Regions from separate parts of the Pseudoduganella sp. R-32 genome, predicted to be linked through region 2. Evidence: predicted binding sites of a transcription regulator. Region 2 holds the regulator's gene; each other region holds the start of a gene.

Region 1 (5,651 bases), 620 kb from region 2:
ACAGCCTGCGCGAATTGCGGGCCCGCCTGCCGGAACAGGCGGAGATCTGGGCCGGCGGCACCAACCCGGCCTTGCGCAAACGCCCGCCAAGCCATGTGACGGTATGTGAACTGGGCGATATCGGCCCGGCGGTCGCGGAATGGCGGCAGCGCCAACGGCAGGCCCTCAGCTAGCCTCTGGTAGAATACGCGGTTCGATTGAAGGACCCTCTGCCAACCTGTCCATGTTCAGTTTTTTCAAGAAGAAACCGGTCGCGCCGGAAGCCGCGCCCGCCGCGCCGGCCGCAACGCCTGCGGCCCCTGCTCCTGCCGCGCCAGCCAGCGCCGAGACTGCTGCGCCGCTGGCGTTCGAAGTCGACACTGCCGCCAAGCCGGAGCCCAGGCAAGGCTGGATGAGCCGCCTGAAGGCTGGCTTGTCGAAGACCTCCGCCAACCTGTCCATCCTGTTCGTCGGCGCCAAGATCGACGAAGACCTGTATGACGAGCTGGAAGCGGCGCTGCTGATGTCCGATGCCGGCGTCGAAGCCACCCAATACCTGCTTGACGCGCTCAAGCGCAAAGTCAAGGAAGAGAAGCTGCTGGACGCCGCCCAGGTCAAGGAGGCGCTCAAGCAGCTGATGACCAGCCTGCTCCAGCCGCTGCAAAAGCCATTCGAACTGGGCCGCCACCAGCCGCTGGTGATGATGATTTCCGGCGTCAACGGCGCCGGCAAGACCACCACCATCGGCAAGCTGGCCAAGCATATGCAAGCCCACGGCCAATCGGTACTGTTGGCTGCCGGCGACACTTTCCGTGCCGCAGCGCGCGAACAGCTGATGGTGTGGGGCCAACGCAACAATGTGACCGTGATTTCCCAGGAATCGGGCGACCCGGCGGCCGTGTCCTTCGACGCGGTGCAGTCCGGCAAGGCGCGCGGCACCAACGTCGTGATGATCGACACGGCCGGCCGCCTGCCGACCCAGCTCCACCTGATGGAAGAGCTGAAGAAGGTCAAGCGAGTGATCGGCAAAGGCATGGAAGGGGCGCCGCACGAAACCCTGCTGGTCATCGACGGCAATACCGGCCAGAATGCCCTGGCCCAGGTGAAGGCTTTCGACGATGCGCTGCAATTGTCGGGCTTGATCATTACCAAGCTCGACGGCACTGCGAAAGGCGGCATCCTGGCCGCCATCGCCCGCGTACGCCCGGTTCCGGTGTACTTCATCGGCATCGGCGAAAAGATTGAAGACCTGCAGCCGTTCAATGCGGCTGAATTTGTTGAAGCACTGCTCGCATAAGCGGCCTACATGATCGAATTCCAGCACGTCAGCAAACAGTATTCTCCCGACGGTGTCGCGCTGCGCGACATTTCCTTCACCATTGCCAAGGGCGAGCTGGTCTACCTTGCCGGCCCTTCCGGCGCCGGCAAGTCGACCCTGCTGAAGATGATTGCCGCCATGGAGCGCCCGACCTCGGGCAAGGTGCTGGTGAACGGCCAGGACATCGGCGCCCTGAAGCGCGCCGGCATTCCCTTCCTGCGCCGCAACCTGGGCCTGATCTTCCAGGAGCAACGCCTGCTGAACGACCGTTCGGTGCTGGCCAATGTCATGATGCCGCTGCTGGTGACCGGTTCGCCGCGCGCCGCCGCCGAGCAGCGTGCCCGGGCCGCCCTCGACAAGGTAGGCTTGCTGGACCGCGCCGACGGCCAGCCGCTGGCCCTGTCCGGCGGCGAGCAGCAGCGCGTGTCGATCGCACGCGCCATCGTCAACCGCCCGCAAATCATCCTGGCCGACGAGCCGACCGCCAACCTGGACCGCGCCAGCGCCAACCGGGTGATCGATGCGCTGCATGCCTTCCACTCGGTCGGCGTGACTTGCCTGATTTCCTCGCACGATGAACAGATCCTGGACGCCGCGGCACGCGTGATCCATCTCGAACGTGGCGAACTGATGAGGGAAGCCGCATGAGCACCTGGCTGCGCCACCACCTGTTCGCCCTCGGCTCTGCACTGGTGCACGTGCGCCGGGCGCCAGGTTCTTTCCTGTTCAATATCCTGGTGGTCGCGATTGCGCTGGCCCTGCCCTTCATGGGCGTGACCTTGCTCGACAATGTACGGCCGATGTCGGAGCAGATGGCGGTCGAGCCTGAACTCAGCGTCTTCATCAAGGCCGACACGCCGCGCGAACAGGCCACCGGGCTGGCCTCCTCGCTGCGCAACATTGCACCGACGGCCAAGATCATCTTCACTTCGCGCGAAAAAGCGCTGGAACAGCTCAATGCCAAGAGCGGCTTGTCCGACGTGGTCGCCACCCTGGGCGAGAATCCGCTGCCGGACAGCTACGTGGTGAAGCTGAACGCCTTCCAGGACGCGGCCGAAGGCAGCAAGATCGACAGCATCGCCGACCAGATGCGCGCCCTGCCGGGCGTGGAATCGGTGCAAGTCGATTCGGCCTGGGTAAAACGGCTGGCTGCCCTGCTGGGCGTGCTGCGCCTGGCCCTGCTCCTGCTGGCCGCCACGCTGGCCACAGTGGTGGTGGCGGTAGTGTTCAATACCATACGCCTGCAAGTGATGACCCAGCGCGAAGAAATCCTGGTGTCCAAGCTGATCGGCGCCAGCGACAGTTTCATCCACCGCCCCTTCTATTACACCGGCGCCCTGCTCGGCCTGTGTGCCGGCGGCGTGGCCCTGGGCGGCGTGGCGCTGGCCCTGCAGCCCCTCAACCGGGCCATTGCAGAGTTTGCAAGACTGTATGCCTCCGAATTCCAGCTGGCTCCGCTCGATCCCCTGGGCACGGCCGGCCTGCTGGCCCTGTCCGCCGGCCTCGGCCTGATCGGCGCCCTGCTCTGCGTCCAGCGTCATCTTTCCAGGCTAAATTGAAAGTGCGTACCCGCACGGAGCCGCGCCCCTGCCCGCCTTATCCTGACTTTGATCCAACGCAAGGAATAGCGCTTTGCCGATAGTGTTTTTGCTATCAGAGCCATAAAATCCCAGCAATTGGCACTCACCAAGGGAGAGTGCTAATATATGTTCAGAACGGCATGATAGAGGTTAAGAATCATTTAAGTTCTGTCGTGCATGCTGGTAACTCTGAAAAGCATTCCCTTCAAGCGAGGATAGACAAGATGACCGCAACAAACGCACTGGTACCTGCCGGCAGCAACGCGCTGACCCTTGGCTTCAGCGGGAGCCTGGGCAACCTGGACGCTTATATCTCGGCTGTCAATCGCCTGCCCATGCTGACCCATGAGGAAGAAGTGGCGCTGGGCAAGAGCCTGAAGGAAAAGAACGATATCAAGGCCGCGGAAACGCTGGTGACTTCTCACCTGCGCCTGGTGGTGTCGATCGCGCGCGGCTACCTGGGCTATGGCCTGCCGCACGGCGACCTGATCCAGGAAGGCAATATCGGCCTGATGAAGGCAGTCAAGCGCTTCGACCCCGACCAGGGCGTGCGCCTGGTGTCCTATGCCATGCACTGGATCAAGGCTGAAATCCACGAATACATCTTGAAGAACTGGCGCCTGGTCAAAGTGGCCACCACCAAGGCCCAGCGCAAGCTGTTCTTCAACCTGCGCAGCCACAAGCAGGGGCTCGACGCCATGTCGCCGGCGCAAATCGACGAACTGGCCAAGACCCTGGACGTGAGGCGCGAGGACGTGATCGAGATGGAAACCCGCCTGAGCGGCCGTGACATCGCGCTGGAAGCGCCGTCCGACGACGAAGACGACAAGTTCTCGCCCATCGCCTACCTGTCCTCCGACAATATGGAGCCGACCAAGGTGCTGGAAGCGGAACAGGTGGTGCGCCTGCAGTCCGAAGGCCTGGAAACCGCCCTGTCCAAGCTCGACGCCCGTTCGCGCCGCATCGTCGAGGCACGCTGGCTGGCCAACGACGATGGTTCGGGCGCCACGCTGCATACGCTGGCGGAAGAGTTCGGCGTGTCGGCCGAGCGCATCCGCCAGATCGAAGCGGCTGCGCTGAAGAAAATGAAGGGTGCGCTGGCCGCCTACATGTAAGCCTGCACCCTCCGGCAAAAGCACCGATTCCGCAAGGGTCGGTGCTTTTTTACTTTTGGGCAAGCTTCTTAATGTCGGGAATTTTTACATTCCACATCGCAACTATCGCTAAGCCCTTGATATGGCTGAGTTTGAATTCCTGGCATAGCGATTGCTTAGTAACTCTCAAGCACACTCACTGAGGAGTTACCCATGTTCAAGAAGCTTGCATTGACCGCAATTTGCGCCCTGACAGCCAGCTTGGCCGTTGCAGGCCCGACCAAAGACGGACAAACCTACGGCAATCCACTGGCATTGACGGTTGATTCGGTAATCAGTGCTGGCTGGAATCCTGACGGTGAATCGGTTTGGACCTTTGCCGACTGGATTCACGTAAAAGACCTGGAGGTCCTGTACGTGACGGTGAGCGTCGACACCACCTTCGACTTTGGCATTACGCCGCCAAATGGCGGCAGCGTCCAGGATTTCGACTTCGACCTCTTCCTCGACAACGTTGGGGTGGCCAAGACCCTCCCCAAGCCCAGCAGCTATTCCGCTTACTGGGACGAAGTTTCCCTGACGGCGGGCGTCGTCCACACCTTCAAGCTCAATTCGCTGAACGTGCACGACAACAATACCAATGTCGAATTCAAAGTCATGGCCAACAGCGCCAATGCGCCGACCGACCCGGGCCTTCCCCCGCAAGAGGTTCCGGAACCCGCTTCCTTGGCACTGCTTGGCGTCGGCCTGATGGGCTTGGGGGTAGCCCGCCGCCGCCGCACACAATAAGTTGTGAAAACCAACTATAAAAACTGGCGCCCTCCGGGGCGCTTTTTTTTCGGCACGACCATACTGTTGAGTGGACTCAACAGTGCAACACGATAGTTTGTAATTTGCTAAGCTGTTCCCAGGCCAGAGGAGAACATCATGCAAGCTAGACTGATCTGTCTGGGCATGGCGGGCCTGGTCCTCGCCATTGCCGCCGCCTGCGGCTCGACCCGCAGCACTGCCGAGGATGCAGCCAGCCGCCCGGCACCACGCACCAGCGCCAGCTACGTCCTGGCACAAGGGGAAATCGTCAAGCTGGCCCCTGCAGTCACGCTCAAGCTCGAGCGTGTCAATGACAGCCGCTGTAAAAAAGGCGCAGTCTGCGTCTGGGCTGGATACATCAGCTACAGCTTCGTGCTGAGCGACCAGCAAGGCAGCTCCAGCTTCGTGCTGGCGGACGCCATGCCGGGGGCCAGCAAGACCGTGACGCTTAATGGGCTGACCTTCACGCTGCTGGGGATGGAGCCGGCAGAACCGCCGTCGCTGAAGGCACCGGCGCCGGATTATCGGGTAAGCTTGCGGGTAAATATTTCCCAGCCAACATAGCTGCCCATGACGCCACATGCCCTGCCCCGACGACTGACGTCCACCATCATCCTTGCGCTGGCGTTCAGCGCCCCGGCCTGGGCCAAGACCCCGGTTGCCAGCGGCACCGGCGGCGCCGTGGCGACCATCAGCGAGCCGGCCTCGCAGGCCGCGCTGGCGATCCTCGACAAAGGCGGCAACGCGGTCGATGCGGCAGTGGCGGCGGCGGCCACGCTGGGCGTGACCGACCCGTTCAGCTGTGGCGTGGGCGGCGGCGGCTTCATGGTGATTTACCTGGCCAGGGAAAACCGCGTCATCACGCTCGAC
Region 2 (5,651 bases):
GCGCCGTCCGGTGCAGGTAACAGCATCGCACTGAAACTGAAGCAACGCGTTTTCAGCGAACTGATGGCGCTCGGCTTTCAGCCCGCGAATTCCTTGCCACTTCCCGACCTGGACATCACTTTGCGTGATGCGCAAACGCTATGCAGGCGCTTGATGGCACTGCAAGCCGTATTTGCCTGGGCGGCAATGCCTGTACGCTTGGCCGAAACCGCCCAACTGCAGGGCTATATCGAGCGAAACGACCTGCGTGCCGCAATGACGGAGAGCGAACTTGCTTTGATCGATCTGCCGCGCCACGAATCCCAAGCAGTACATGGCCAAACTGTCGGCTGGAGGCTGGAGAATATGTGGGCGCTGGCCTGGATCTTGGGTTTTGCACAGGTGCCGACGCTGGACGCCAGTCAAATATCCGACGAAGTCATCGAGGCGATGTTATTTGATTTCCTGCCCGACTGGGATGGCAATATCGCCGACTTCGCGGCGAGCGCTTCATTACGCGCGGCCGGCGAGGTCATTTTCATGGAATACAAATTCTACTGCGCGCATAACGCTGTCAGGAGCGCGCAAATGGGGAGCATGACCGTGCCCAAAGACTTCGATCCGATAGCGCACGGCGGAGCCGTTCATGAGCGCCGCCATTCGTTCACCTGGGCATTGGCGCCAGGAGATGACTGGGACGACACTGACCTAAGCACATGAGCGCCAGGGAGTAAGCATGCCGTAAGCCGTCCGTGAAACTATTGCCGGCCAATATTTTCAAGGATGAATTGATGCGACAACACACCCGGCGGCTGCTTCCGATCAGTATCTTCTGCCTGGCGCTGGCGACGATGAGCGGATGCGGCGGCGGAAGCAGTTCGGATACGCCGCCGCCTGCAAGCGCACCAGCCGCCTACTGGAAACCTGCGTTGGGCGATACCTGGCAGTGGCAGTTGAAAGGGACGGTCAATACCGCCTATCCGGCAACCGTGTACGACATCGATCTGTTCGATACAGCGCCTGCTACCGTCCAGGCATTGAAGGCGAGCGGCAAGAAAGTGGTCTGCTATTTTTCAGCCGGCAGCTCCGAAAACTGGCGTCCCGACTTTTCCGGCTTTGCGCCAGCCGACATGGGCAAGGACCTGCAAGGTTGGGCAGGGGAGCGATGGCTCGACACGCGCTCGGCAACTGTGCGGAAGATCATGCTTGCGCGGTTGGACCTGGCAGTCTCCAAGGGATGCAATGGCGTTGAAGCAGACAACGTGGACGGCTATGCGAACAACAGCGGCTTCGCCCTTACCGCCGCCACGCAGCTCGATTACAACCGATTCCTGGCAAGCGAAGCGCACCACCGGGGAATGTCCATTGCATTGAAAAACGATACGGATCAGTTGAAGGACCTGGTAGGCGATTTCGATTTCGCCGTCAACGAACAATGCCATGAGTTCGCCGAATGCGAGGGCTACCAGGCTTTCATCGCCAGCGGCAAGCCGGTATTCAATGCGGAGTATGCTGCGCCATACAGCAGCGATCCCGCAGCGCGCGCCAAGCTGTGCGCCGATGCCAACGCCCGCAAGTTCCATACGCTGGTGCTGCCGCTCGCGCTGGACGACAGCTTGCGCTACAGCTGCGAGCCGTGACTACAGCGTCAGCTTGGTCTCGAACTTGGAGCAGTTCATCGCGAACAGGCTCTTGACGTTGATGACGTTGTGGTGCGAGGTGAAAACGCGCCGTGTGAAGGCGCTGTACTCTTCCATCGACTCCACCGTGACGATCAGGTGGAAGTCGAACTCGCCGGCCACTTCGTAGCAGGACATCACCTCGGGCTCGGAACGCATGCGGTGCTCGAACTGCTTGAGGATGTCGGTATTCTGCTTCTCCAGTTCGACCGACACGAATACCGTCAGGGGCCGCCCGGCAAGCGCGCGGTCAACCAGCGCGACAGCCTTGACCAGCACGCCGTCGTTGCGCAGCCTTTCGATGCGGCGCTGGCAGGTCGCGACCGACGAATGCAAGCGCTCCGCGATCTCGCGCAACGGCGTGCTGGCATCTTCTTGCAGGATATTCAGGATGCCCCGGTCGATCCGGTCCAGATCCCTCATGCGAGGTGGCGCAAGGGGTGCGCCCAGGCCGGCCAGCATGGTTCGAAGAAGCGCTCCACCATGGCGGGCGTCACTTCGGCCAGCGTTGCGGGATTCCACTGCGGCTGGTTGTCCTTGTCGATCACCAGGGCGCGTACGCCCTCGAAAATCTCGCCGTGTTCGAAGTTGCGGCGCACCAGGTTGCGCTCCATGCGCAAGCAGTCGGACACGCCCAGCGACGCGCCGCGCTTCAGCAGCTCGTGGGTCACGCTCATCATCAGCGGCGAGCGCAATTCCATTGCCTTCAGCGATTTCTGCGCGAAAGGCGTGCTGTCGCCTCGCAGCGAATCCATGATGGCGGGTACCGAGCCCGCCGAGAAATGCTGATCGATCAGGGCACGCTGCGCTTCCAGTTCGCTGTCGCCGGCGAAGGCGTTGTGCGGGCCGGCAAAGACCGCGACAGCATCGCGCAACGATTTGCCGGGCGTCGACTCGAACAGCTTGGCCAGTCCGGCCAGTTCAGTTTCCGGCACGAAGTAGTCAGCCAGGTCGAGGTAGAGCGCATCCGCGGCGCCGACCGTCAGCCCGGTGAGGCCGAGCCACATGCCAAGCTGGCCCGGCGCATGCGACAGGAAGTGACTGCCGCCCACGTCGGGAAACAGGCCGATGTTCACCTCGGGCATCGCCATCCTGGTACGGCCCGTGACGATGCGCACGCCGCACTCCGGCCCGCCCTGCGCGATGCCCATGCCGCCGCCCATCACCACGCCATCCATCAGCGCCACATAAGGCTTGGGGTAGAAATGGATTAAATGGTTCAGCGCATATTCTTCGGTGAAGAAGTCCTCCAGCAGCGCGCTGCCGCCTTGCGTATTGCCGCGGCCGACGTCGTGGAAGAAGCGGATATCGCCGCCTGCGCACAGCGCGCGTTCGCTGCTGCTGCGCACCACGACCGCCGCCACCGACGCATCGTCGCGCCATGCCAGCAGCGCCTGCGTCATCGCGCGCACCATGTCGAGGGACAGTGAATTGAGGGTCTTGGGGCGGTCCAGCGTGATGAAGCCGGTACCGTTGGAGAGTTGGGTGTGTACGTGTTCGCTCATGCAAATATTCTAACGCACACTGGTCGCAAAAAAGGGCGCCAATTGCGCCCTTTGGTGTGCTGCACGGCCAGTCCTTTACATGGCGGTGGGTGGTGCCTCATACGTATCCGGGAAATGCTTGATGGCCGCATGACTGTGGTTCTGCACACGGTCCTTGTATTTCATGACCTGGCGATCCAGTTTATCAATCAGGGTATCGATGGCGGCGTAAAGGTCTTGCGACAGGCTTTCGACGTAAACAGTTTTGCCAGACATGCGCAGGTTGATTTCGGCTTTCTGGCGTTTCTCTTTCTCGGTGAGGTTATCTACAGTCAGGATGACAGCAATATCGATTACTTGATCGAAATGGCGCTTGACTCGTTCCAGCTTGTTCTGCACGTACTCGCGAATGGCTGGGGTCACTTCGACATGATGTCCACTGATGGTGAGATTCATACACACTCCTAAAGATGATGTCGCTCTCGAGTTCGTGCACGCCGAAACGCACAGAGGAACCCATGCACTGCACTACAACGATTTGCGGAGGCTAACTGGAGGGATCTTCAACGCTTCTCGATATTTGGCAACAGTCCGTCGCGCAATCACCATGCCTTGTTCACCCAGCATGTCCGCAATCTTACTGTCGGATAAAGGATTTTTCGGGTCTTCTGCTCCTGTCAATTGCACGATCAGTGCCCGTATCGCAGTCGAGGAAGCCTCCCCCCCGGCTTCGGTCGCGACGTGGCTACCAAAGAAATATTTCAACTCAAACATGCCATGCGGGGTGAGCATATATTTTTGAGTTGTTACGCGAGAAATAGTGCTCTCGTGTAGTCCCAGTGTATCAGCAATTTCACGCAACACAAGGGGTCTCATGGCCACTGCGCCATGACTGAAAAAGTTCTTTTGTCTTTCTACTATCGCTTCCGCGACGCGCAGGATCGTGTCGAAGCGCTGGCGCATATTCTTGATCAACCACTTGGCCTCCTGCAGCTGGCCATTCATCTGCGACTCGCTCTTGCCTTGCTTGAGCAGGTTGGCATACAGCGCGTTCACGCGCAGGCGCGGCACCACGTCGTTGTTCAGGGTGACGATCCAGCCGCCGCGGCCCTTTTTCACGATCACGTCCGGCACCACGTAGTCTGACTCGCCTGACGCAAATTCGGCGCCCGGATGCGGGTTGCACTGGCGGATCACGCACTGTGCTTCGCGCAAGTCTTCATCGTCGCAGTCGAGCGCTTTCTTCAGCTTGGTGAACTCGCGCTGGGCGAACCAGGTCAGGTGCTTCTCGACGATGGTCAGCGCCATGCGGCGCGTCACCAGCGGCACGCCGGGCATGCGCCTGATCTGCAGCGCCAGGCATTCGGAGGCATTGCGTGCGGCGACGCCGGGCGGATCGAAGCTTTGCAGCAGCACCAGGCTGCAGCGCAGGTCGTCCAGTTCGATTTCCAGCTCGGGCGGCAGGCGCTCGTGGATTTCTTCCAGCGGCTCTTCCAGGTAGCCGTTCTCGTCCAGCGCATCGATGATCAGTTCCATCAGCGCGCGGTCGCGCGGCTCCTGCACGGTGACGCGCATCTGCTCGAGCAGGTGTTCGCGCAGCGTGCAGCCGGAAGCTTCCAGTTGCGGGCGGCTGTCTTCGTCGTCGGCGGATTTGCTGCCGGCGCTGGCGCTCCAGTCGGCGTCGTCGCTGCCGTTGCCGGCTTCATGGTCGCCGCCTTCATAGGTATCGCTTTCGCCGGCAGCGGCCGGGGCTTCGCCGCCCTCGCCTTGCGGGCCTTCAGCCGAAGGCGTGGCGGGAGCTTCGGTGCCATTGCCGTTGCCCTGGCTGATGGCGCCATCGGCCAGCAGCCGTACCGAGTGGTCGAGCGGGTCGTCAAGGCGCTCCAGCATGGGATTGTCGCCAAGCAGCTGTTCCAACTCCTGGTGCAGCTCCAGCGTGGACAGCTGCAGCAGGCGGATGGATTGTTGCAGCTGCGGCGTCAGCGCCAGGTGTTGCGAGGTTCGCAGTTGCAGTGTTTGTTTCATGGCCTTCGTTTACATGCGGAAGTGTTCGCCGAGGTAGACGCGGCGAACGGATTCGTTGGCAATGATGTCGTCCGGGCGGCCCGAGGCCAGCACGGCGCCCTGGTTGATGATGTAGGCGCGGTCGCAAATGCCGAGGGTCTCACGCACATTATGGTCGGTGATCAGCACACCGATATTGCGCTCCTTCAGGAAACGCACAATACGTTGGATTTCGATCACGGCGATCGGATCCACGCCGGCAAACGGTTCGTCGAGCAACACGAAGCGCGGGTTGGTGGCCAGGGCGCGCGCAATTTCCACGCGGCGGCGCTCGCCACCCGACAGCGACAGGGCCGGGTTCTCGCGCAGCTTCTCGATTTGCAAGTCGGCCAGCAGCGATTCCAGGCGCTGCTTGATTTCCGCCTTGGGCAGAGGCTTGCCGTCCACCTTCTGCAGTTCCAGTACGGCACGAATGTTTTCTTCCACCGTCAGCTTGCGGAACACC
Region 3 (5,651 bases), 1.4 Mb from region 2:
TGAAACTGGGCCACGGCGTCTGGGACCTGGTATTCACCAAGAAATGATCTAGGCTGCCGCCGGCGCCTGTGCTTTGGCACGCGCCGGCATAAAGGCCAGCAAATTCCCCCCGATGACCAGCAGCAGCCCGGCCAGGGCCATGCTGCTCCACTGGTATCCCTCGAAGACGGTGGACACCGTCAGCGCCACCACGGGGAACAGCACCGTGCAGTAAGCCGCGCGGTCCGGACCGATTCTCCCCACCAGCAGCAGGTAAGCCGTGAAGGCAATCACCGATCCCGGCACGGCCAGGTAGAGCAATGCGCCGACATAGCGCGGGCTTGGGTCGAAGTTGAACGGCATGCCGAGCGCCAGCGCGCCAAGCGTCAGGATGGCGGCGCCGCACAGCATGGCCCAGGTGTTGGTCAGCCAGGGCTGCATGCCCAGCGCCTGCATGCGGCTCGAGAGCAGGTTGCCGGTCGAGAAGCACAGCGTGCCAAGCAGGGCCAGTCCCAGGCCGGCCAGCATGCCGGCATCGTTCCAGTGCCCCTGCATGGAAGGCAGGAACAGCAGCACGATGCCTGCCAGTCCCAGCACCGCGCCGCCCATGACTTGCGGCCGGATCGGCCGCTTCATGAAGAGACGGCCATTGATCGCATTCCAGATCGGCGCGGTCGAAAACACCACCGCCACCAGGCCGCTCGGCACCCACATCGTGGCGTAGTAAAAGCACAGGAAGTTACAGCAGAACAGCGCAAGCCCCTGCGCGAGCAGGTAGCGCCAGGCGGAACGCGGCGGCAGGACTTGCTGCCTGCGCGCGAGCAGGATCAGCATCAGCACCAGCGCCGCGATCCAGAAACGATAGGCGATCGACACCGGCGCTGCGACGACGCCGAGCTGGAATTTGATCGCGATCCAGGTGGTGCCCCAGATGAGCACCGTGGTGAGGTAGAGGGCAGTATTCATCGTCCTGCCAGTGTGCCGCTTGCCGCGCACCGGCAGTTGTCTGAACTTGCTGTTTGTTCCGGCTAAGACTTGGCCGTGGGCCAAAGGACGGCCTGGGCCACGATGACCGTCTCGCCGTTAAAGGTCAAGGAAGGCGAACCGTAAAGTTGATAGCCCAGTGCGAGCGCTTCGCTGACTCGCCGGCAAAACTTCGAATCGTCGGGGCCAGTCAGGACTCGGTAAATTGGCAGGTCGTCTGGAGGTGTATTCATGGGGCAGGCACTTCACTAGGCGGTAACAGTTCTGGTGCCAAGTATTATGAACCAGCGCGCGGAATGCCGCACGCTGGCTGGTTCTTCCTGCCTACTTCGAAGTGCGGCGGCGCGAAACGCCCAGTGCGGACAAGCCGAGGCCAAGCAGCATCAGCGTGCCCGGCACGGGCACTTGTTGCACGGGCGTGGTGTCGACGTTGATCTCGGAAAAGCCAAAGCCTTGCGTCCCGCCGTCCTGGTCGATATTGAAAACGACCGAGGTCACGTTGCCCATGCCGGCGATGGCCAGGGTACCGGTGCCGGACAAGGTTTGCGTCGCGCCGTTGGAACCGCTCACCGTGATCGACGACGCGCCATCGGCATAGGCGGCGATATTGATGTTGACCAGGTTGAAGCTGGCCCCGAAGAAGTCGATGACCCAACTCACGTCGTCGGCGTTCTGGAAGCCGTTGTGGATGCCGATATCGCCGATAAACAAGGGATCGAAATGGTCGCCGGCACGCACCGTGCGGAGGCGAAAGCCGTCTTCCGTATAAGTGTCGACAACAGCCGAGCCATTGTTGTTGGCGAAGGCGCCGCTGGTCAGGTCAAGCTGGATCGGCGCTGCTTGTGCTGCGGAGATAGCGAGTGACAGGGCTGCCAGGCAAGCGAACTTCTTCATCGATAATTCCTTTCAAAACAGTAGGAAAGTTGACAGCATTGCTTCAAATGCAATAAGCAATTTTTATACCCTGCGCCAGCAAGTAACTGATTCTTATCGATAAGTGGTTTCACGGCTGGTCGACGCTGTAAATTTTCCCGACACTAGCGGCGGCGAGCCCAGGGTCCCCTTGTCTGATCTTGCGCAAATCGGAGGGGCGGCCGGCTGGACCGGAATGGCCGTGCTAGACTTTTCGGCGTGAAGCCACTGACTGGACAACTTGAGGATGCCGCTCCGCGCAAGCGCGTGGGGGCGGCGGCGCGCGCGGCGCTGGCGGGCAAGCCGGGCGATGCGATGTCGCACGCCGTGTTCCGCACCATGTCCGGCACCGATGCCACGCTGGAGCGTTTTGCCTGGCTGGGCGACGGGCTGGCGGCTGCGGTCTGGCATCGCAGCACGCCGGAGGCTTTCACCGAGTATCGCCAGCCCGGCCACCATACCTTGTCGTGCTACCTGGGCGGCGGCTACGAAGTCGAACGCGAAGGCTTGCCGGGGCAGTACGGCGCGCCACAGCGCCTGTGCTCCCTGCCGGACTGGCACGAATCGGAATGGGTGGTGCGCGGCCAGTTGCGCATGCTGCACGTGTACTTCATGCCCGAGCATTTCACGCAGCGCGCCGTGGCGGAGCTGGATCGCGAGCCGCGCGAACTCACCTTGCAGGACAAGACCTATTTCGAGAACCGGCGCCTGGTGCAGCTATGCGGCGACTTGCTGCAGCAGCCGTGGGACGACGCCGACCAGCTGCTGCGCGCCAATGAAATCACGCACGAGGCCTTGAGCGAGCTGCTGCAATCGCAATCGATGACCAGGCCCGGCCTGCGCTTGCGCGGAGGACTGGCGCCGCTGGTGCGCCGCCGCCTGCACGAATACATCGAAACCCACCTCGACCAGAACATCACCCTCGGCATGCTGGCGCAACTGGCGTGCATGTCGGAATTCCACCTGGCCCGCATGTTCCGCATCAGCTTCGGCATGCCGCCGTCGGCCTGGATTGCAGCACGCCGCATCGAGCGTGCGCGCGGCCTGTTGCGCGCAGGGCGCCTGCCGCTGCAGCAAGTCGCCGAAGCGTGCGGCTACGCCGACCTTAGCCATTTCAGCCACCGTTTCAGCGAAGCCGTCGGGGCGCCGCCCGGCCGCTACCGCCAGCTTGTGAGCGGACTCAAGTCCTGACCCTATCGCTGTGCCGCGCACGATTAGAAGCTCAGCGCGCGCCGCTGACGGGGCAAGTCCACCATTGGCTCCTGTGCCTTGGCTGGAGGATGCCATGAAACCGGTTGCCCGATTGTGCGGTCTTGTCCTTGCCTAGCCATTACTCGCTGCTGCCCAGGCGCCGCGGCAGCGGACTGGAATGCCTGACGGACAGCAGCGAAGAAGCGATCCTCACCGATATGAATGACGCTGGCCAGCTGGTGGGATCATCCGGCGCCCAACCGATGATCTGGCAATCGGGACGGCAGCCCATCACATTCGACGCGGGCGTTCATGGCGGAACGGCGGTTTCCATCAATAACAAGGGCACGATTGTCGCGATGGCACGTGCAGTGGATGGTGAAAATGGTGACCAGGAGCAGGTTGTCGGCCTCTCGCGCGCAGGGGATCATGCCGGAGTCTGGCAGGACGGCGCTTATCACGATCTGCCCGATGCGGGCTATTCGTGGGCGCGCGACATCAACGACAAGGGCTGGGTGGCCGGCGGCAGCGGCAGCGATATTACCGAGGCCCATGGCGCGATCTGGAAAGGCGAAGTGCTGGAGACCTACGGCCCCGGCTACGCCACCGCCATCAACAACGCAGGCGTGGCCTTCGGTTATTGGGAAGGCACGCAGCACGGCATGCTGTTTTCCGGCGGGCAGACATACGACCTGAACACCCTGTGGGACAGAAGCGGCTGGGACGGCTGGAGCCTTCGTTATACGGAAGATATCAACGATGCGGGCGAGATCGTGGCGATTGCCAGCAATGCGGCAACCTTCGCGCAGCAAGCGGCGCTGCTGTCGCCGGTGCCGGAGTTGGCGCCGGTCCTGATGCTGCTGGCCGGCCTGCTGCTGCTTGGCAGCTTGCATCGCGCTATGGCGCGCAACGCTATCGCGCCGTCGCGCACGATTTGAGCCGGCGCGCGCGCAGCCTGCCGCGTTGGCGCAGCATTGGCTCCTGTTTACCCACAGGAGATTGCCATGCCAAGATTCCTTCGTTTGTTCTTGTCCGTGCTGGCGTTGCTGGCATGGTCCGCACACGTGCAGGGTGCACCCGCCTATCGTGCCTTCAGGTTCGATGGCCAGTTCACGCCGCAGATACTGAACGACTTGGGCCAGGTCGCCGGCGTCGGCCAGGACGGCAGGCCGGTCATCTGGAATCCCGATGGCTCGGTGCAGCAACTGGCTGGCAGTGTCAGCCAGCTCACCATCACCGGCTTCAATAACCAGGGCACGGTTGTCGGCAATGCGGTCATTCCGGGCTACAGCCTGCCGCAACCGGTCGCATGGCGCGACGGCGGGGCAGTGGAGCGCCTGCCATTCAAGGGTTTGGGCGGTTTCACGGCGGGCGTCAATAATCGCGGCGACATTATCGGCTACATGGCCGGCGCATCCGGTACGGGCTCGGGGCAGGTCGGCTTCGTCCAGTGGGGCGACGGCAGTACGCCTCAACTGTTCGACAACTACCTGCCGCAGATGATCAACGACCACGGCCTGGTTATTGGCCAGCTTGGCGGCGATTGGGGGCTCCGGGGCTGGCAGGATGGGGTGTTCGCGCAAGAGCCCTATAGCGGCCTGTTTGTCCGTGCGCTCAACAACGAAGGGGGCCTGGCGGGCATGCACGACAATTACCACGCCTTCTCGCTGATCGACAGGGAGGGACAGCGCGACATCCGTGACCTGTGGTCCGGTTTTGCCCATGCCCTCAACGATACCGGCAGCGTCGTCGGCGAAACCGAGCTCAGCTTGCATGCCATGCTGTGGTTTGAAGACCGGGCGTATAACCTGGATCATTTGTGGAACGAAGCCGCGTATTCGGGCTGGACCTTGCTCAACGCGTGGGACATCAACAACGACGGGGCGATACTTGCCAGTGCCCTCGGCCCCCAGGGTGGCACCGCCACATTCCTGCTGTCGCCGGTGCCGGAGCCGCAAATCGCTACGCTGCTGCTGGCCGGGCTCGCGCTGCTGGCACTGCGCTGGCTGGCGCAAAGAAAGCTGGCGGCGCGCCTGGCGTCTTCTTCCTTGCTGGCGCTGCTTGCATGCAGCGCGTATGCGCAGGAAGCGCCGGCCTATCGGGCATTCAGGTTTGACGGCCAGTTTGCGCCGAAGTTCCTGAACGATGCCGGGCAGGTCGCGGGCCTCGGCCCGGACGGCAAACCGCTGATCTGGAACCGCGACGGTTCGCTGGTGCATTTGCCTAGTGTCGCCGGAGAACTGACACTCACCGGCTTCAATAACCAGGGAACGGTTATCGGGAACATTACAATCCCGGGCTTCACGCAGTCGCAGCCGGTCAGGTGGCGCAATGGCGGCGAAATGGAACTGCTGCAATTCGCGGGAATGGGCGGTTATGCTGCCGGCATCAACAACCGCGGCGATGTTGTCGGCTACCGCCTGCCGGGAACTTCCGGACCGATCGGCTTTATCCAATGGGGCGATGGCAGCGCACCGCAAGTGTTTGACGACTACGCCCCCTATTTGATCAACGATCTCGGCTACGTTATTGGAGGCCACACCGGCGAGTTTGGCGCCAGGAGCTGGTACAACGGCAACTTCGGC
Region 4 (5,651 bases), 410 kb from region 2:
TGTATGCCAACGGACGCGGCGTGGCGCACGACGACGGCGCCGCCTGGCGCCTGTTCGGCCTGGCTGCCGAACAGGGCCATGCGGCCAGCGCACGCATGCAGGCGCTGCTGCCGGCGGCGCCGGGGGCCGCGCTGCCGGCCTGCATGGCGCCCGATCCCGCGCTCGAGCTCGACCTTGCCTTGCCGATTCCCGACTATGCGGCGGCGTCGCCGCAACTGCTGGCCCTGGTCGACAGGCTGGCGCCCGAATACGAGATCGAGCCGGCCCTGGCACTGGCCGTCATCGCCGTCGAATCCGGCTTCAACCGCAGCGCCGTTTCACCGCGCGACGCACGCGGGCTGATGCAACTGATCCCCGCCACCGCTTCGCGCTTTTGCGTGCTCGACGCCTTCAACCCCGAGCAGAACCTGCGCGGCGGCCTGGCCTACCTGCGCTGGCTGCTGGCGCGCTACAGCGGCGACGTCGCGCTGGCCACGGCCGCCTACAATGCCGGCGAACAGGCGGTCGACCAGTACGGCGGCGTGCCGCCGTACGACGAGACGCGCGCCTATGTGCGGCGGATCGGCCAGCTGTACGGCAAATCCAGCCATCCTTACGCGGCAGCGGCGCCGCAGCGCTGTACACACCAGATAGCAATTCGATCACGCCGATGATATCCTTGCCCGATGGAATGGGACGCGATCATCATCGGCACCGGCATGGGCGGCGCGCCACTTGGCTATGCGCTGGCGAAGGCCGGGCAACGCGTGTTATTCCTTGAAAAAGGCAAGTCCCATCTGCAGCCGGGCGCCCTGACCGACAGCTACGCCGAAACGCATTTCCCCACCCCAGCCGCGCCGGGCCCGCAGCACCGCGCCACCTTGCAGCGCGCCGGCCGCTACAGCGACATCATCCGCAGCAACGCCGGCCCACGCACCCAGCATTTCGTCCCCTTCATCGGCAGCGGCACCGGCGGCTCCAGCGCGCTGTACGGCATGGTGCTGGAACGCTTCTTCCCCGCCGATTTCGCGCCGCGGGCACAGCACCCGGACGCAGCCGAGGCGGCATTGCCCGAGGCCTGGCCGATCGGCTACGAGGAACTGCTGCCGCATTACGCCGAGGCCGAACGCCTGTTCCGCGTGCGCGGCACGCCCGACCCGCTGCGCACCGGCGGCAGCGGCGACTGGGCCGCCCACTTCCGGCAACCGCCACCGCTGACACCGGCTTCCGGCGAGCTGTTCGAGTTCTTCCGCCAGCGCGCGCTGCATCCCTACCGTCTGCCGCTGGCCTGTGAATTCGTCGAAGGCTGCGCTGCCTGCCAGGGTTACCTGTGCGACCGCCAGTGCAAGAACGACGCCAGCCGCATCTGCCTGGAACCGGCCCTGGCGCAGCATGGCGCCACGCTGATGGACGAGTGCGAAGTGCTGCAGCTGGAGGCCACGCGCAGCGCCGTCACCGGCGTGGTGTGCCAGCAGCGCGGCCAGCGCCTGACCTTGCGCGGCAAGCAGGTCTTCCTGGCGGCCGGCGCATTGGAGACGCCGCGCCTGCTGTTGCAGTCAAGCTCCCCGCACTGGCCGCAAGGCCTGGCCAACGATTCCGGCCTGGTGGGACGCCACCTGATGCGCCACCATATCGACCTGTACGTGATCAAGCCGCGCACGCCGGCCGGTTTCGACAACCGGCAAAAGGAATTCGGCTTCAACGACTTCTACCTGCGCGGCGGCCAAAAGCTCGGCTCGGTGCAATCGTTCGGCCGCCTGCCGCCGGTGCCGGTGCTGGCGGCGTCGATGGAAGACGACCTGCGGCAAGGCGCCCTGCCCTGGCTGGCGCCCCTGTTCAAGCTGGCGCAACCGGTGATCAAGCCCATCCTCAGGCAATTCGTGCACGAGCGCCTGGTGCTGGCCAGCACGCTGGAAGACTTGCCGTATGCCGACAACCGCGTCACGCCGGCCAGCGGCGATGCGCGCCTGGCGTTCGAATATCGCGTGCGCCCGCATGATGCGGCGCGCATCGAAACGATGCGCCGGCTGATGAAGGATGCGCTCAAGCCCTATGCCTTCGACCTGGTGAAGCAGGCCGACAACAACCAGCGCATCGCCCACGCCTGCGGCACCTGCCGCTTCGGCAGCGACCCGCGCAGCAGCGTCCTCGACGCCAGCAATCGCGCACACGGCCTAACCAACCTGTACGTGGTCGACGGCTCGTTCTTCCCGTCCAGCGGCGGGACCAATCCCAGCCTGACCATTGCCGCCAATGCCCTGCGCGTGGCACGCCAGCTGACAGGAAAAGGAATTTACGATGATCAAGCTTGAAGATTTGCGCGGCCACTGGGCGCTGGTGACAGGCGCCTCGGGCGGCATCGGCGCCGAATTCGCGCGCGAGCTGGCGCGCAACGGCGTCAACGTGGTGCTGGTCGGGCGGCGCGAAGAGCGCTTGCAGGAACTGGCCAGGCGCGCGGTGCAGGAACTGGGCGTAAAGGCTGAAGTTATACGCGTCGACCTCGCCAAGCCAGGCGCAGTGGCCCATGTGAAGGAACGGCTGGATGCGTTCGGCATCCGCATCCGCCTGCTATGCAATATCGCCGGCATCGGACGCTGGAACCGCCTCGAGCATTGGGAACTCGATGATTACCGCGACATGATCGAGGTCAACAACCGCGCCATGGTCGAGATGTGCTACCGCTTCCTGCCCGACCTGGCATCCTACCCGAGCAGCGCTGTGATCAATGTGTCCTCGCAGGCGAGCTACCAGCCGGTGCCCTACATGGCCGTGTATGCCGCCTCGAAAGCCTTCGTGCAAAGCTTCAGCCAGGCCCTGCATGGCGAATGGAAGGAGCGCGGCATCCTCGTGCAAACCCTCGTGCCGGGCCCGACCGACACCGAATTCGACGCCAAGGCCGGCGCCTACGCCAGCGCCCTGGTTGCGCGCGGCAGCACGGCCGAGGTGGTGCAGGCTTCGCTGGCCGGCCTGGCCAAGGGCGACCCGGTGGTGGCCTCGATCAAGGGCACCTACAAGCAGCGCTTCTTTGCCGGCCTGTTCCCGCACAGCATGGTGATCCGCGAAGTCGCCAAGATGTTCAAGCCGCCGCAATAAATAAAAAGGGGACGTACCCCTTGAAAGGGTACGTCCCCATTGATTTCCTGCGGCAGCTCAGGCGCGGCGGCGCAGGCGAGCCAGGCCCAGCAGGCCAATGCCCATCAGCAGCATGGTGCCTGGTTCCGGCACGCGGGTGAAGCGGTTCGAGCCGTCCACCTTGAACAGGATGTCGTTGCCGGCCACCAGGTCGGTCGCGAACGGGTCGCCGTTATTGCTCGAGCCATTGCGGTGGAAACCGGTGGTGGTCGAGGTGTCAGCCGGGTAGTTCAGGCTCGACTGGAAATCGATGCCGAACAGCAGGCTGGTGACGCCTTCCAGGTAATTGGCGTCGATGAAGTCGCCGGGCGACAGCATGCCGGCGTGCAGGCGGGCGGAACCCTGGCCATTGTTAGGCGCCAGCAACTGGAACACGGACGAGTTAGTATCGATGGTCAGCAGGGCGATCATGATGCCGTCGTCGAAGCCCACGCCGGTGGCGGTGTTGGCGTTCTGGTTGGTGTCGAAATAGATCGCGACCTGGTTCTGGCCCGGGGCCAGGTTGAAGTTGGCGGTGGCGGTGCCGCCGGGGCCTGGCACCACGCTCGACACCACCTCGGTCATGCGGGCAGCGATGGTGATCTCGAACAGGCCGTCGGCCGAACCGTTCGCTTCACCGTCCAGCCTGCCGCCCAGGGATGGGCTGCCGGTGCCGCCGGCCTTGCCCACCAGGGTTGCCTGGTACAGGAAGTCGAACTTGGTGCCAACCGCCAGCGGCGCACCGAAGGGGCCGATGCCTTTGGCCAGGCCGCTGCCGGTTTCGGCCCAGTCCAGCGAATTGACATTGGTGGCCAGCACGTTGGTGCCGTCCTTGATGGTGAAGGGGGTGATCACGTCTGCCTGTGCAGCACCGGCAGCGAACAACAGGCCGGCTACAGTAGCGAGCGGGAGCAGTTTGCGGAAAATCTTCATTGATTGACTCCTGAGTTAAAAGGGGCTGTCTGACCTTTTGCTGCTATCTGGCCTTGCAGCGGGCACAAGCTCCTATGAGCAATAGTTGTGCCAACTTCCCGGTTTCCTTAGAAATCAATACCTTGGCTTGTTACCGTTAGTACCACGTTGATACTAACTTATGCCTTTGTAAGGATTTTCGACAGTAACTTGCTAAACGCTTCCGAAGAGCGATAGTTTCTGAATATATCCATTAGTTGACGCGCCGCAAGGCCAGCCGCCGGCGTGGCCAGCAAGCCTTGCACCGCCTGCTGCAAGGCGGCGCCATCGAAGCGGTCGGCGCGCAGCAAGGCGCCGGCGCCGGCGGCAACGATGCCCTCCATGTTGAGGAACTGGTCGAGGTTGCCGGCAATGCCGACCACGGGCACCCCGGCCGCCAGCGCCTGGTGGCTGGTCGGGCTGCCGCCATTGCAGATCACCAGGGCGGCGCGGCGCGCGGCCTCCTCGCCGGGCAGGAAGTCGGCCACCCGGGCATTGGCCGGCACGGCATCGAGCTTGACCATGCCGACGGTGGCGGCCAGCACCGTCACCGGCAAGCTGGCCAGGGCCTGCAGCACGGCGGGCAGCAAGGCGCCGTGGCCCGAGCTGCCCACGGTCACGTAGACCAGCGGGCGATCGGTGGGCAACTGGTCCCACCAGTCCGGCACCGGCAGCGGCGGCGACCACAGCACGGGGCCGATGAAGGCGTGGCTGGCCGGCAGGTCGTGCGGCGGGAACAGCTGCGGCACGTCGGCATACAGGGTGTGGTCGGCGTCGGTGTAGACGCGGTTCAGGTCCCAGCCCAGCGAGGGCAGGCCATGCCGGCGCCGCACCCGGTTGAGGGGAATGGTGTGCAGGGCAAAGGCCAGCGGGCGCGCCAGCTTGAACAGGGCATTGGCCAGCGCGATCGGCAAGAAGCGCGTGAGCGGCAGGCTGGGCACGATGTAGCGCTGGTGCACATACGGGCTCCAGTAGGCATTGATCAGCGAAACATAGGGCACGCCGGCCAGGCGCGCGCTGACCGACAGCGACAGGCGGAAATCGCCCACCACGATATCGGGCTGGACCTGGCGCAGCAGTTGCAGGTCTTCTTCCACGTAGCCGTCCAAGGTGGCGGCATCATAGACCGGCTTGCCGTCCGCCAGGGCTTGCAGGAATTGCTGGTTCGAGATGCTGTGGATGGTCCAGCGCACCAGGTCCGCGCCCTCGAAGCAAAAGGCGTAGCGCTCGGCGCAGGCAAAGTGCACCTCGTACTGTTCGCGGTCGAGGCTGGCGGACAGGGCCAGCGGGCGGCCCACGTGTGCCAGGGTCACCGCTTCGGCCAGGAACAGGATTTTCTTGCGTGTCATTGCGCGGTACCGGCTTACTTCATCAATTCAGCCAGGGGCTTGCGCAGCGAGCGCGCCTTCGGCGCCTTGCCGGCGCCAAGCCGGCCCATGAACACGGCCGTTTCCGGCGCCGCGCCGATCACCCCGGTGAGCTGGCCATACAGCCGGCGCGCCGATTCCTGCAGCCTGTCCAGGCGCGTGAAGCGCAGGGCGTTGCGCACATAGCGGCCGAAGATCAGCGGCGTCATTTCCGGCTGCATGTGCAGGCCCAGCGCAGTGAGC

What was found. The regulator sigma-54, encoded in region 2, starts transcription at its own class of promoters, with help from an activator protein. The targets are predictions, from matches to a motif close to TGGCANGNAANCTGCTTT.
Region 1: ACN9MU_RS07765 (PEP-CTERM sorting domain-containing protein) is a predicted target of sigma-54. The motif match lies at 4,133-4,150, and genes of this name have one in related genera.
Region 3: ACN9MU_RS29880 (PEP-CTERM sorting domain-containing protein) is a predicted target of sigma-54. The motif match lies at 1,911-1,928, and genes of this name have one in related genera.
Region 4: pepA (flocculation-associated PEP-CTERM protein PepA) is a predicted target of sigma-54. The motif match lies at 4,099-4,116, and genes of this name have one in related genera.

Annotation. Positions count from the first base shown of each region.
Region 1 is NZ_CP183987.1:1,643,587-1,649,237, reverse strand. Features, by position in the region: gene ACN9MU_RS07790 (MerR family transcriptional regulator) at 1-173, shown strand, start outside; gene ftsY (signal recognition particle-docking protein FtsY) at 224-1,276, shown strand; gene ACN9MU_RS07780 (cell division ATP-binding protein FtsE) at 1,286-1,945, shown strand; gene ftsX (permease-like cell division protein FtsX) at 1,942-2,856, shown strand; gene rpoH (RNA polymerase sigma factor RpoH) at 3,102-3,992, shown strand; gene ACN9MU_RS07765 (PEP-CTERM sorting domain-containing protein) at 4,185-4,760, shown strand; gene ACN9MU_RS07760 (hypothetical protein) at 4,899-5,345, shown strand; gene ggt (gamma-glutamyltransferase) at 5,352-5,651, shown strand, end outside.
Region 2 is NZ_CP183987.1:1,026,838-1,032,488, reverse strand. Features, by position in the region: gene ACN9MU_RS04830 (DUF4272 domain-containing protein) at 1-699, shown strand, start outside; gene ACN9MU_RS04825 (endo alpha-1,4 polygalactosaminidase) at 771-1,619, shown strand; gene ACN9MU_RS04820 (Lrp/AsnC family transcriptional regulator) at 1,620-2,081, opposite strand; gene ACN9MU_RS04815 (enoyl-CoA hydratase/isomerase family protein) at 2,078-3,163, opposite strand; gene hpf (ribosome hibernation-promoting factor, HPF/YfiA family) at 3,239-3,598, opposite strand; gene ACN9MU_RS04805 (RNA polymerase factor sigma-54) at 3,671-5,167, opposite strand; gene lptB (LPS export ABC transporter ATP-binding protein) at 5,177-5,651, opposite strand, start outside.
Region 3 is NZ_CP183987.1:6,506,127-6,511,777, reverse strand. Features, by position in the region: gene trmB (tRNA (guanosine(46)-N7)-methyltransferase TrmB) at 1-47, shown strand, start outside; gene ACN9MU_RS29890 (DMT family transporter) at 49-945, opposite strand; gene ACN9MU_RS29885 (DUF1737 domain-containing protein) at 1,008-1,196, opposite strand; gene ACN9MU_RS29880 (PEP-CTERM sorting domain-containing protein) at 1,288-1,857, opposite strand; gene ACN9MU_RS29875 (helix-turn-helix domain-containing protein) at 2,191-3,066, shown strand; gene ACN9MU_RS29870 (hypothetical protein) at 3,189-4,004, shown strand; gene ACN9MU_RS29865 (PEP-CTERM sorting domain-containing protein) at 4,071-5,651, shown strand, end outside.
Region 4 is NZ_CP183987.1:614,212-619,862, reverse strand. Features, by position in the region: gene ACN9MU_RS02905 (lytic transglycosylase domain-containing protein) at 1-653, shown strand, start outside; gene ACN9MU_RS02900 (GMC oxidoreductase) at 666-2,291, shown strand; gene ACN9MU_RS02895 (SDR family NAD(P)-dependent oxidoreductase) at 2,278-3,072, shown strand; gene pepA (flocculation-associated PEP-CTERM protein PepA) at 3,130-4,023, opposite strand; gene ACN9MU_RS02885 (glycosyltransferase) at 4,182-5,390, opposite strand; gene ACN9MU_RS02880 (molybdopterin biosynthesis protein MoeY) at 5,405-5,651, opposite strand, start outside.